Regions from separate parts of the Bacillus halotolerans genome, predicted to be linked through region 1. Evidence: predicted binding sites of a transcription regulator. Region 1 holds the regulator's gene; the other holds the start of a gene.
What was found. Region 1 encodes CtsR, which represses protease genes until heat stress. Its sites were predicted from a motif close to ATGGTCAATAAAGGTCAAACA; they were not measured.

Region 1 (7,194 bases):
GTTTTTACGACAAATTCGCCATCTTCTACATCAAGAACGATATGGTGTCCTTTATGAATGTTACCTCTGAGCAGCTCTTCAGATAATCGGTCCTCCACATGTTTTTGAATGGCTCTTCTGAGCGGGCGGGCACCGTATTCAAGATCTACGCCCTCTTCCGCGACTTTTGCTTTCGCAGCTTCCGTCAATTCAATAGAAAGGTCCTGTTCTTTAAGACGTTTCGTTAATTGATCAGACATCAATGACACGATTTCAGCCAGATGTTTTTTCTCGAGTGAATGGAAGACGATAATTTCATCAATACGGTTGATGAATTCCGGTCTGAACGCACGTTTCAGCTCACCCATCACTTTATCCTTCATGTCTTTATGATTTTGCGTCTCATCCTGAACGTTGAAGCCGACATATTTGTTGCGTTTCAGCTCACTTGCTCCGACGTTTGACGTCATGATCAGAATCGTGTTGCGGAAATCAACTGTACGGCCTTTAGAATCCGTCAATCGTCCGTCCTCAAGTACTTGAAGGAGGATATTGAAGACGTCAGGGTGCGCTTTCTCAATCTCATCAAGAAGCACAACAGAGTATGGTTTTCTTCTTACCTTCTCTGTTAATTGGCCGCCCTCATCGTATCCCACATACCCTGGAGGTGAACCTACAAGTCTAGAAGTCGAGTGTTTTTCCATGTATTCAGACATATCAATTCTGATCATGGCTTCTTCATCACCGAAGATAGACTCAGCAAGTGCCCGTGCAAGCTCCGTTTTACCTACACCTGTAGGGCCTAAGAAAATGAATGAGCCGATTGGGCGTTTAGGGTCTTTTAGCCCTGCTCTTGCACGTCTGACCGCTTTAGCAACGGCTACAACAGCTTCATCTTGGCCGATGACACGGGAATGAAGAATGCTCTCCATATTAAGAAGCTTATCAGTTTCAGTTTGAGCGATTTTTGATACAGGCACCCCAGTCCAGCTGGATACAACCATCGCAATATCATCCACAGAAACCTCTGAGTTTTCCTGTCCCTGCTTCTCTTTCCATGATTTTTTCGTATCTTCCACTTGTTCACGCAAACGCTGTTCCGTATCACGTAAGGAAGCCGCTTTTTCAAACTCTTGGCTTTGCACCGCAGCATCCTTCTCTTTACGAACTTCATCAAGTTTCTGTTCAAGCTCTTTTAAATTAGGAGGCGTTGTAAAGGAACGCAATCTGACCTTTGAACCCGCTTCATCGATCAAGTCAATAGCTTTATCCGGAAGGAAACGGTCAGAGATATATCGGTCAGAAAGCTTAACCGCAGCCTCAATGGCTTCGTCAGTGATAGAAACGCGGTGGTGGGCTTCATATCGGTCACGCAAGCCTTTTAGGATTTGAATGCTTTCGTCTACAGACGGCTGATCAACCTGGATTGGCTGAAAACGGCGTTCCAGAGCTGCATCTTTTTCAATATATTTACGGTACTCATCAAGAGTTGTCGCACCAATGCACTGAAGTTCTCCGCGAGCAAGTGAAGGTTTCAAAATGTTGGATGCATCAATGGCACCTTCTGCTCCGCCCGCTCCGATTAGTGTATGGAGCTCATCAATGAATAGAATGATGTTTCCTGCCTGACGGATTTCATCCATAACTTTCTTCAAACGATCCTCAAATTCACCGCGATATTTTGTACCGGCAACCACTGTTCCCATGTCTAATGTCATAACGCGTTTATCCCGTAAAATTTCGGGAACTTCATTATTGATAATTTGCTGTGCAAGACCTTCTGCGATAGCTGTTTTCCCTACGCCCGGTTCCCCAATCAGAACAGGATTGTTTTTCGTTCTGCGGCTCAGCACTTCAATGACACGCTGAATTTCTTTGCTTCTGCCGATAACCGGATCAAGGCTGTCTTCCTTCGCAATCGCTGTTAAATCTCTTGCCAGGCTATCTAGTGTAGGCGTATTCGCATTGCTGTTTGTTCCAGCCGCTGATGAACCTGTTTCATTACTTCCAAGAAGCTGAAGCACTTGCTGTCTTGCTTTATTTAAGCTGACTCCGAGATTGTTAAGCACTCTCGCAGCCACACCTTCACCTTCGCGAATAAGTCCAAGAAGAATATGCTCTGTTCCCACATAAGAATGGCCGAGTTTTCTGGCCTCATCCATTGATAGCTCAATGACTTTTTTAGCTCTCGGAGTATAATGAATCGTTTGAGACATTTCCTGTCCGCGCCCAATTAAGCTCTCAACTTCTTTTTGGATTTTATCTGAACCAAGTCCAAGCGCTTGAAGTGCTTTAGCAGCGATACCCTCTCCTTCTCGCACCAGTCCTAATAAAATATGCTCAGTGCCGATATTATTATGACCTAAACGAAGTGCTTCTTCCTGTGCAAGCGCCAGTACCTTTTGAGCTCGTTCTGTAAATCTTCCAAACATCATATCGATTCATCCTCCTGTCTATTCCCATTCATTTCTAAGTGAAGCCGTTCTCTGATAAGAGCCGCTCTTCGTATATCTCTTTCGTTCGGACGCAAAGCGCCTCCCGAGTACTGCTGTAAAAATCCCGGCTGTGTTAAAATCATCAGTTCATTAAGTATATTGCTTGAAAGTCCTTTTATAATGCCTAGGTCTATACCCAACCGAACATCTGAAAGACACTTTGCAGTTTCTTTCGATTCTATCATTCGGCAATTGGACAAGACTCCATAGGATCGATACACACGATCCTCAAGCTCAATCTTAGAGGTTTGGTAAAGCGCTTCTCGGGCAGATCGTTCCTGTTCAATCAGTTGGGCAGCTACGCTGTTAAGGTCATCGACAATATCCTGCTCCGACTTTCCAAGCGTGATTTGATTTGAAATTTGAAAGATATTTCCTACTGCTTCGCTGCCTTCCCCATAAATTCCTCTAACAACTAAGCCTAATTGATTAATAGCCGGTATAATTCGATTTATTTGCCTAGTTAAAACCAGTGCCGGAAGATGCATCATGACTGAAGCCCTTAAGCCCGTACCTACATTTGTAGGACAGCTGGTTAAGTAACCCCTTTGCTCACTAAATGCATAATCAACCTTTTCCTCAATCCAGTCATCAACTTGGTTTGCGGCTTTCATTGCTTGCGGAAGCTGAAATCCTGGGAAAAGACACTGAATTCTTATGTGGTCCTCCTCATTCAACATGACGCTTACTTCCTCATTTTCAGAAAGCAAACAGCCGCCAAAAGGAGACTCTGTCAAATTAGGGCTGATGAGATGCTTTTCAACAAGCACCCGTTTTTCTAAAGGCTGTGCGTCGTTCATTCTGATCAAAAGGAATTTGCCGACACCGGGAATTTCTTGTTCTGAAAACTGTTCTTCAAACTGTTGTAAGATGGATGAGGCTTCTTCATTGGAATATCGCGTAGGGAACCGAATATTTTCAAAGTTCCTAGCTAAACGTATGCGGCTGCTGAGTACAATGTCACTTTCAGGGCCTTTCTGCTTCATCCAACTGCTTAATGCGTCCTGAATAAAATGCTTTAGCGACATTACCCCTGTTCCTCCTCACTATCTGTACTTTTGAGTGACTGTTCTAATGAACGAATTTGATCTCTCACATGGGCTGCATTTTCAAATTCTTCTTGTTGTATTAAAGCTTCTAATTCTTTTTTCAGCATTTCGATCTGTCGTCTGACATGCAGGTTGCCGCCTATACGTTTCGGTATTTTCCCGCCATGCACAGTGTTTCCGCTGTGAACTTTGCGTAAGATCGGTGTAATGTTGCTATGAAATGTTTTATAACATTCGGCACAGCCAAATCGGCCGGTTTTTCTAAATTGCTGAAATGTCATTCCGCACTTCGGACAAGCAGATATTTGCTCGGAATGGCTGAACATTTGAGTTCCAGCATTCTGAAATGAAGAATCCATGTTCAGTAAACCTGATAGTAAATTATGAATAGAGAAACCATGACTTGCACTTATACCATATGAATCGCTATGTTCTTTTGCACATTGTTCGCAGATGTGAACCTCTTTTTTCTCTCCGTTAACAACCTTTGTAAAGTGAAAAGTGGCTGGTCTCTCATTGCACTCTTGACAAATCAATCTTTTCACCCGCTTATTTTAATTTTAAAGCGGTCAGCATAGCTTTCATCATTCTCGCTCTTAATTCATCACGTTCAGGCAAATCAATGTACAGTACTGAGCGATCCATCACGCTGACCATCATTTTTGCTTCTCTTTCAGAGATCACCTTGTCTTCTAATAGCCTTAAAATAATGTCATCAGAGGCTGCTTGAGACAAATGGGTATTAATTTGAGAAATAATATTATTGATTAGGACAACTTCATTATTCATTTTAATTTTAATGATTCTGATGTAACCGCCGCCCCCGCGTTTGCTCTCAACAATATATCCTCTCTCGCTTGTAAATCTGGTGTTGATGACATAATTTATTTGGGAAGGAACACATTGAAATTTATCTGCAATTTCACTACGTTTAATTTCTAGAATTTCCTTGCCATTTTGATCTAACACTTGTTTCAAGTACTGTTCAATGATGTCAGAAATATTATGTCCCACTCAACCCCCTCCTTTATTGACTTTGACTATATTTGACTTTAATCTTACTATAAGGTGTTTTTCGAGAATTTTCAACTTTCTCGCTCTATCTTAAGTATTTCCATTTTCTAAATCCATAAAACCTGATTATTCACTTAAAATTTCTCTGTGAAGTTATTATATTATATAACTAAATGAAATTTTATGATACCAATAAGCAGAATGCAAAAAAGGGCAGCTCATATGAGCTGCCCTTTTGTTAATTGCTTGGCGGCGTCCTACTCTCACAGGGGGAAACCCCCGACTACCATCGGCGCTGAAGAGCTTAACTTCCGTGTTCGGCATGGGAACGGGTGTGACCTCTTCGCTATCGCCACCAAACAATTGAGAGTGTTCTCTCAAAACTAGATAACAGGTGTGACATCATTAGAAATTAGGTTAAGTCCTCGATCGATTAGTATCTGTCAGCTCCATGTGTCGCCACACTTCCACCTCAGACCTATCAACCTGATCATCTTTCAGGGATCTTACTTCCTTGCGGAATGGGAAATCTCATCTTGAGGGGGGCTTCATGCTTAGATGCTTTCAGCACTTATCCCGTCCGCACATAGCTACCCAGCGATGCCCTTGGCAGAACAACTGGTACACCAGCGGTGCGTCCATCCCGGTCCTCTCGTACTAAGGACAGCTCCTCTCAAATTTCCTGCGCCCGCGACGGATAGGGACCGAACTGTCTCACGACGTTCTGAACCCAGCTCGCGTACCGCTTTAATGGGCGAACAGCCCAACCCTTGGGACCGACTACAGCCCCAGGATGCGATGAGCCGACATCGAGGTGCCAAACCTCCCCGTCGATGTGGACTCTTGGGGGAGATAAGCCTGTTATCCCCGGGGTAGCTTTTATCCGTTGAGCGATGGCCCTTCCATGCGGAACCACCGGATCACTAAGCCCGACTTTCGTCCCTGCTCGACTTGTAGGTCTCGCAGTCAAGCTCCCTTGTGCCTTTACACTCTGCGAATGATTTCCAACCATTCTGAGGGAACCTTTGGGCGCCTCCGTTACCTTTTAGGAGGCGACCGCCCCAGTCAAACTGCCCACCTGACACTGTCTCCCCGCCCGATAAGGGCGGCGGGTTAGAAGGTCAATACAGCCAGGGTAGTATCCCACCGATGCCTCCACCGAAGCTGGCGCTCCGGTTTCCAAGGCTCCTACCTATCCTGTACAAGCTGTACCAACATTCAATATCAGGCTGCAGTAAAGCTCCACGGGGTCTTTCCGTCCTGTCGCGGGTAACCTGCATCTTCACAGGTACTATAATTTCACCGAGTCTCTCGTTGAGACAGTGCCCAGATCGTTGCGCCTTTCGTGCGGGTCGGAACTTACCCGACAAGGAATTTCGCTACCTTAGGACCGTTATAGTTACGGCCGCCGTTTACTGGGGCTTCAATTCGCACCTTCGCTTACGCTAAGCGCTCCTCTTAACCTTCCAGCACCGGGCAGGCGTCAGCCCCTATACTTCGCCTTACGGCTTCGCAGAGACCTGTGTTTTTGCTAAACAGTCGCCTGGGCCTATTCACTGCGGCTCTCTCGGGCTTGCACCCTAACAGAGCACCCCTTCTCCCGAAGTTACGGGGTCATTTTGCCGAGTTCCTTAACGAGAGTTCTCTCGATCACCTTAGGATTCTCTCCTCGCCTACCTGTGTCGGTTTGCGGTACGGGCACCTCTCACCTCGCTAGAGGCTTTTCTTGGCAGTGTGGAATCAGGAACTTCGCTACTATATTTCGCTCGCCATCACAGCTCAGCCTTATGGGAAACGGATTTGCCTATTTCCCAGCCTAACTGCTTGGACGCGGATATCCAATACCGCGCTTACCCTATCCTCCTGCGTCCCCCCATTGCTCAAATGGTGAGGAGGTGGTACAGGAATATCAACCTGTTGTCCATCGCCTACGCCTTTCGGCCTCGGCTTAGGTCCCGACTAACCCTGAGCGGACGAGCCTTCCTCAGGAAACCTTAGGCATTCGGTGGAGGGGATTCTCACCCCTCTTTCGCTACTCATACCGGCATTCTCACTTCTAAGCGCTCCACCAGTCCTTCCGGTCTGGCTTCACAGCCCTTAGAACGCTCTCCTACCACTGTTCGAAGAACAGTCCGCAGCTTCGGTGATACGTTTAGCCCCGGTACATTTTCGGCGCAGAGTCACTCGACCAGTGAGCTATTACGCACTCTTTAAATGGTGGCTGCTTCTAAGCCAACATCCTGGTTGTCTAAGCAACTCCACATCCTTTTCCACTTAACGTATACTTTGGGACCTTAGCTGGCGGTCTGGGCTGTTTCCCTTTCGACTACGGATCTTATCACTCGCAGTCTGACTCCCAAGGATAAGTCATTGGCATTCGGAGTTTGACTGAATTCGGTAACCCGGTAGGGGCCCCTAGTCCAATCAGTGCTCTACCTCCAAGACTCTTACCTTGAGGCTAGCCCTAAAGCTATTTCGGAGAGAACCAGCTATCTCCAGGTTCGATTGGCATTTCACCCCTACCCACACCTCATCCCCGCACTTTTCAACGTGCGTGGGTTCGGGCCTCCATTCAGTGTTACCTGAACTTCACCCTGGACATGGGTAGATCACCTGGTTTCGGGTCTACGACCACGTACTCATGCGCCCTATTCAGA
Region 2 (7,194 bases), 790 kb from region 1:
TCTGCCCATGCCGATAATGCCTAATGTTTGATGATGGACGTCAATGCCGAAAAGGTCTTCTTCTTCAACCGTACCCCATTTACCGGCCCGGACGAAACGGTCCAGTTCAGCAACACGTCTGGCCGATGATAGAATTAAAGAAAAGGCCAGATCGGCCACTGTGTCATCCAGTGTATAAGGCGTATGAGTGCCGACGACGCTTTTTTCTTTCATCGCTTCTATATCAAAATTATCGTAGCCGACGGATTGATTGCTGACGACCTTCAGCTTAGGAGCATGTTCAAGCAGCTCGCTGTTGATGGACGGCCCAGATGTTCCAGTAGTTAAAAGCCCTTCAGCATCTTTCATTTTTTCGAATAGCACCTCTTGCGGAAGTGTATCCTCCTGCCATATCTCATAGCGGCAATGCTCACTGATCATGTTTTCAATCTCTTCAGGAATCGGTTTGGTGATAAATACAAATGGTTTCAACAAGGCTCCCCCTTTATGGCTGTTGTCTATTTTATTATATCGGAAAGAAATAGAAGTTAGAAATATTGCTGCGTTTGTTAAAATTTCTGGTTCTTTTGAACTTAAAATGATCGTGATGAATGAAAAAATAGCAGCCTCTGCTTAAATAAGTTTTTTAATTATCTGAATTCGCCTATATTTTTTGTCAGACAAATCACCAAAATACCAGCAGAACCTGGATTATAGGATTCAATAAATATAAATTTTATTATCTTTGAAAGATATAAATTTTTGAGTTTTTATTTTACAGTCCAATTAGATCGTCTTTTGTTGAAAGCCTTTTCGCGGCCTGTTCCTATGCTATAATTCCTTACTGTAAGCTGGGTAAGAAGGCTTGCAAAATCATATGGATGGGAGATGAATTAGAATGGTTTCTTTAACATCAATTTTGGAACACAATCAGCAGTTTGTCAGAGAGAAGAAGTACGAACCCTACAAAACGACAAAATTCCCTTCAAAAAAGCTCGTTATTGTTACCTGTATGGATACAAGACTCACAGAACTTCTTCCGCAAGCAATGGGGCTTAAAAACGGCGACGCTAAGATTGTAAAAAACGCGGGAGCCATCGTTTCTCACCCATTTGGAAGTGTCATGCGCAGCATATTGGTCGCCATTTATGAATTGCAGGCTGAAGAGGTTTGCATAATCGGCCACCATGAATGCGGGATGTCAGGCCTGAATGCTACCTCGATTCTAGAAAAAGCAAAGGAACGCGGGGTAGAAGCAAGCTGCCTGAGTTTGCTTGATAGCGCCGGATTAGATTTGAAAACCTGGCTGACCGGTTTTCACAGTGTGGAAGAAAGCGTTTCCCACAGTGTCAATCTGATCAAGAATCATCCGCTGCTGCCAAAAAAGCTGCCGGTTCACGGGCTTGTGATACACCCGGAGACAGGCAAACTTGACGTCGTGATTAACGGTTATGAAACTGAGTTCATAAAGACTAATTCATAAGGGAGGTTTTAACAAAATATGCGATTCTCTGGGAGATTCAAGGGATACAATTTGCAGAAATTTCAGAAAGACCTCATTGCAGGTATCGTAGTAGGAGTCGTGGCAATTCCTTTAGGTATGGCGTTTGCCATTGCCTCGGGAGTCGAGCCTGAATACGGGCTGTATACTGTTGTCGTGGCGGGGATCTGTATTTCTTTGTTCGGGGGATCTAAATATCAAATTGGCGGTCCGACTGGCGCGTTTGTCCCGATTTTATTCGGTATTGTGATGCAGTACGGGCTGGAAAATCTGCTGATAGCGGGGTTTATGGCAGGCGTCATGCTGGTGCTGTTCGGATTGTTTAAGCTCGGCAAAATTATGAAGTATGTGCCGAAGCCAGTTATCGTCGGGTTTACGGCTGGAATCGCCGTGTTAATCTTCACTGAACAAATCGCTAATTTTCTCGGTTTGAAAAACGTAGAAAAACATGAGAACTTTCATCACAACATGTTTGAAATTGCACAGAAGCTCGGCACCTTTAACGGATATGCCATTTTGACAGCAGTCATCGGACTTGTCATTTTGCTTGTATCCGCCAAAGTGATGCCAAAAGTACCCGGAGCTTTATTGGCTCTTCTCATTTCTACGCTTGTTGCGGTTGTGTTTTTCCCTGACCGCATGGCAACGATTGGCTCAACCTATGGAGATATTCCTCGCCATTTGCCTGAATTTCAGTTTCCGGAGCTGACAATAGATAAAATGGTCATGCTGTTTCCGGCAGCGCTTGTCATCGCGCTTCTTGGCGGCCTCGAGTCAATATTATCCGCGATGGTTGCCGATAATATGAAAGGGTCAAAGCACGACAGCAACAAAGAGCTTGTCGGCCAGGGGATTGCGAATATGGCCGCGCCGCTGTTTGGCGGAATCCCGGCTACCGGAGCGATTGCGCGGACGGCAACCAATATTAAAAACGGAGCGGTTTCGCCTGTCTCAGGTGTCGTTCACGGCGTCGTGGTTCTTCTTGTACTGCTTGTATTCGCGCCTTATGCTTCCCACGTTCCGCTTGCAAGTATGGCGCCGATATTGATGGTTGTCGCATGGAATATGAGTGAGCGGAAGGAAGTCGCAAACATGCTGAGATTGAAAAACGCCGATTCCTTCATTTTAGCCGCTACCTTTGCCCTGACGGTTCTGTTTGATTTAATCGTCGGTGTGGCGACCGGATTGCTACTCGCATTTGTGTTCTTCATCAGAAGAATGAGTGAAGCGACCCGTATTCACAATCAGGAGTCTCATCCAGCTCTTGCGAAAGCGGCTAAGAGGGAGCAGGGGACAGATCCTTCTGTCAGCATGTACTCCATAGAAGGACCGCTGTTTTTCGGATCGATTGATTCGCTTGAATCGTCATTGTTAGAGCATGTACAGAAAAAGCCGAAGACCCTGATTTTACTCATGAATAAAGTGCATTACATGGATACGTCCGCAGAAGCGGTGCTTGTGAACATCATGAACAGAATTAAGCGCCACAACGGAAAGCTGATGATCGTAGGGCTGCAGTCTCAGCCTAAAGAGCTCCTGCATAAAACAGGCCTCTTTCACAAAATAGGAAAGCAGCATTTCTTTGATCATCATGATGAAATCACAGGATGAAAAAACGGCCGACTAACGGCCGTTTTTTTTTATGCATGCTCAAATCGCTTTGTCAGTTTTTCTTGGTGGGTTTTCATCACGTCTTCTAAAGAAACGCCGTACATATCAGCAAGGATGGCGATATTTCCGATGACGTCTCCCATTTCTTCAATCAATTCTTGTTTTTGCTCAGCTCGTGTCGATTCTTTCTCATCCGGCCGGTCTCTGCCGATTTCATATGCTCTGACAGCCCGTGCCAGCTCTCCGGCTTCCTCCATTAAAAACCCCACTCGAATAAACGGTCCGTATTCCGTCCAGCCCCTTTTTTCGTAAAACTCTTTCATCCATTTTTCAGCATCAGCCAGCTGCAACATCATCACTCCTGCATTCTTTATGTATTTCATATTGATATTATCACATGAAGGTGGGACAATATATAGTGTGTTTTTTGAATGTTAACACGATATATAGATGCGGAGATGACGAGATGAAAACAATTTGTGTATTTGCGGGCTCAAACCCGGGGGGAAATGAAGCGTATAAAAGAAAAGCGACAGAGCTTGGCATGTATATGGCAGAGCAGGGAATCGGCCTGGTATACGGGGGCTCTCGTGTAGGGTTGATGGGCGCGATTGCCGATACGTTAATGGAAAACGGCGGCACTGCAATTGGCGTGATGCCAAGCGGCCTGTTCAGCGGAGAGGTTGTCCATCAAAATCTGACAGAGCTGATTGAAGTCAACGGCATGCACGAACGGAAGGCAAAAATGAGCGAACTGGCTGACGGCTATATCGCCATGCCGGGCGGTTTCGGTACATATGAAGAATTATTTGAAGTGCTTTGCTGGGCGCAGATCGGCATTCATCAAAAGCCGATCGGACTTTACAATGTGAACGGGTATTTTGAGCCGATGATGAAAATGGTCAAATACAGCATTCAGGAAGGATTTTCTAACGACTCTCATCTTAAACTGATCCACAGCTCTTCACGGCCCGATGAGTTAGTTGAGCAAATGAAGAACTACTCATATCCGATTTTAGAGAAAAAGTGGACAGAAATTTAAAAAAGAGCCCTCCGAAAGGAAGGCTCTTCTCGTTTTACTTTTGCTCTTCTGTGTTGCGAGTCAGAATTTTGTCAATCAGGCCGTATTCAAGCGCTTCTTCAGCAGACTTGAAGTTATCGCGGTCTGTGTCGCGTTCGATCACTTCAAGCGGCTGGCCAGTACGTTCAGCAAGCACTTTGTTTAATTTGTCGCGAAGCAAGAGAATGCGTTTCGCGGCAATTTCAATTTCCGTTGCCTGACCTTGCGCACCGCCAAGAGGTTGGTGAATCATAACTTCACTGTTTGGAAGCGCATAGCGTTTGCCTTTTTCTCCGGCAGCAAGCAAGAACGCGCCCATTGACGCAGCCATACCGATACAAATTGTAGATACCTTCGGCTTAATAAACTGCATGGTATCATAGATCGCCATACCAGCCGTGATAGAGCCGCCCGGGCTGTTGATGTAAATGGAAATATCTTTTTCAGGGTCTTCCGCTTCTAAGAATAAAAGCTGTGACACGATGGAGTTCGCAACGTTGTCATCAATCGCAGATCCAAGCATGATGATACGATCCTTTAATAGACGAGAATAAATGTCATACGCTCTTTCCCCGCGGTTCGTTTGTTCAATGACTGTAGGTATTAAATTCATAATGCTCCTCCTTCACCTTTTAGGTAAGTATGTAGTTACATGATACATTTTTGGTCAATAAAGGTCAAACAAAAAGCTGGCTTGACATGCAAACTCTTCTCTTTTTCCCATTTTCCCCAAAAATACAACGGTTCAAACCATCGTATGTGAGCTTCGGAAAGAAGATGATGTGTCTTCTTAAAAAAACAGCCCTTTAAAATAGAGGGTTGTTATTTCGGCTGAAATGCGGTATAATGAGTTATGCTGACGTTATCATCACGAAGTGAAAATATGTCAATATGCGCTCGTAGCTCAGTTGGATAGAGCGGTGGTTTCCGGTACCACGTCTGCCGGGGGTTCGAATCCCTCCGAGCGCGTCCAATAGAACAACAGGAAAGACAAGGGTTTGGCATTTTGCCGCTCTTGTCTTTTTTGTTTCCAGAAAACTTCTCGTGAGTACATAATTTTTCCTCCTGCTGGGCATCGTAGGTGATGAACAGTATTGAATTTGTTAAGGAGGAAGACAATGGGTATTTTAAGCGGAAACCCGCAGGAAGAACCGATGCATTACGGTGAGGTATTCAGTTTGTGGAGTTATGTGATGGCGGGAAATAAAATGATCGGCAATTACCAGATGTTATTGCATCATGTTGGTGATGGCGATTTAAAGAAGCTGCTTCGTGAGTCCATCGAGAAATGCCAAGATGAAATCAAACAGGTCAGCAATATCCTGAAAGAAAATGGCGTGGGGCTTCCGCCCGCTTCTCCTGAGCCGCCGGATGCAGATCTTAACGACATTCCGCCGGGCGCGCGGTTTCTCGATCCGGATGTGGCCGCATCCGCAGCGGCGCAAAATGCAGCCGGTCTTGTGACATGCAGCAAAATTATGGGGCAGTCGATTCGCGAAGACATCGCCATGATGTTTGGGCAATTTCATATGACCAAGGCGGCAACAGGGGCAAAATACTTAAGGCTGCTGAAAAACAAAGGCTGGCTCATCCCGCCGCCGCTTCATCTTCATAAACATCAAGATGATGAGTAAAAGATAAAAGGCATATACAGCTTTCTGTATATGCCTTTTATGATCTAAGACGTAAGACGCAGGCCGATGACGCCGGCAAGTATCAGGCAAAGAGAAATCAGCTGAGAAAGCTGAAACCGTTCCTTAAACCAAATCAGGCTGACTGCTGTTACGCCTATGCTGCCTATACCGGTCCAGACGGCATAAGCAACACCGGAAGGCAGGACTTGCATGGCCTGTGATAGACAGTAAAAAGATAAAGCAAATCCGGCAGTCATCACAATAATCGGCCATTTTTTCTTTGTGCCGTCTATATATTTCATGGCGATGGCAGCTATAATTTCTTCTATACCCGCAATGAATAATAAAAACCACGCCATTATTTTTCACCTCTCGGCTGAGTTTTATTTTCTTTTGTGAAAAGCTTCATTCCTAAAATACCGGCTAGCAGCAGCATCAAAAAGAAGATTTGCGCTGCTGAGAAGGATTCGCCTAAGAAGATCCCGGTCGTGTAGGTTCCGACCGTTCCAATTCCGACAAATACGGTATACGCCGCGGCCATAGGAATTTTTCGATAAGAGCGGATTAACAGTATAAAGCTTATCGCTATTAATAGAAAAACGATAATCCAATCAAAAAGCGAATCCGCATGTTTGAGGGAGGAGGCCCAAACCACTTCTAGAAGCCCTGCTATCAAAACAAGTACCCAATACAACAGTAACACCTCTTTTTGTGAATGAACGTCAGTCATTTTTAGGCATTAAAAAATGAGCGGTGTCACCCAGTCATTTTTTAAGCTTTACCTAAGCTCCGTTTTAAGAATGTGAAAATTTCTTTTTTAGATACTTCAAGGTTTTCATCTTGTTCAAACCCGATATAAAACCGTTCTGCTGTGTTCTCAACCAAATTGATGATGGTTCTTGCCGTCCACTTTGCATTGATGCCTTCGATCACATCTTGGCTGTCGATCGCCTTGTTGATGATGTTCTCAAGCCAGGAATAATAAGGCTGATAAATGGTCTCCCATTTTTCCATGGAATGGTCGATGGCAAGCCCCGAATAGCAGAGGACAATAATATCTTTATGGCGCTCTGTGATGTGAAACGTCTCATCAATTAAGGTTTGTAAGACGGTCCAAAAATCTTCCTCGCCATTCAGTTTTCCTTTGATTTGCTCTAGCGTATGAGTGAGAAGGTTTTCCGCAATGGCCGGAATCAGAGCATTTTTGGATGAAAAATATAAATAAAACGTTCCTTGGGCAGTGCCGGCTTTTTTTACGATCTCTGAGATGGAGGCTTTATCGAGTCCCTTTTCCGAAATGACTTCAATCGCCGCCTGCAGAATCTTTTCATATTTTCCTGATGTTTGTTTTGGCACGAGGATCACCTCCTGTAATGACTGACTATCATTCATTTTATCTCGAGTGATGG

Region 2: clpP (ATP-dependent Clp endopeptidase proteolytic subunit ClpP) is a predicted target of CtsR. The motif match lies at 4,815-4,835, and genes of this name have one in related genera.

Annotation. Positions count from the first base shown of each region.
Region 1 covers NZ_CP029364.1:1,903,742-1,910,935, forward strand. Annotated here, with positions in the region: gene clpC (ATP-dependent protease ATP-binding subunit ClpC) at 1-2,414, opposite strand, end outside; gene DIC78_RS09650 (protein-arginine kinase McsB) at 2,411-3,502, opposite strand; gene DIC78_RS09655 (protein-arginine kinase activator protein McsA) at 3,502-4,059, opposite strand; gene ctsR (transcriptional regulator CtsR) at 4,073-4,537, opposite strand; rRNA gene rrf (5S ribosomal RNA) at 4,782-4,897, opposite strand; rRNA gene DIC78_RS09670 (23S ribosomal RNA) at 4,951-7,194, opposite strand, start outside.
Region 2 covers NZ_CP029364.1:2,690,240-2,697,433, forward strand. Annotated here, with positions in the region: gene DIC78_RS13725 (2-hydroxyacid dehydrogenase) at 1-474, opposite strand, end outside; gene DIC78_RS13730 (beta-class carbonic anhydrase) at 878-1,462, shown strand; gene DIC78_RS13735 (SulP family inorganic anion transporter) at 1,481-3,091, shown strand; gene DIC78_RS13740 (MazG nucleotide pyrophosphohydrolase domain-containing protein) at 3,121-3,441, opposite strand; gene DIC78_RS13745 (LOG family protein) at 3,558-4,133, shown strand; gene clpP (ATP-dependent Clp endopeptidase proteolytic subunit ClpP) at 4,168-4,764, opposite strand; tRNA gene DIC78_RS13755 (tRNA-Arg) at 5,045-5,120, shown strand; gene DIC78_RS13760 (DUF3231 family protein) at 5,270-5,785, shown strand; gene DIC78_RS13765 (DMT family transporter) at 5,830-6,144, opposite strand; gene DIC78_RS13770 (DMT family transporter) at 6,144-6,479, opposite strand; gene DIC78_RS13775 (TetR/AcrR family transcriptional regulator) at 6,557-7,141, opposite strand.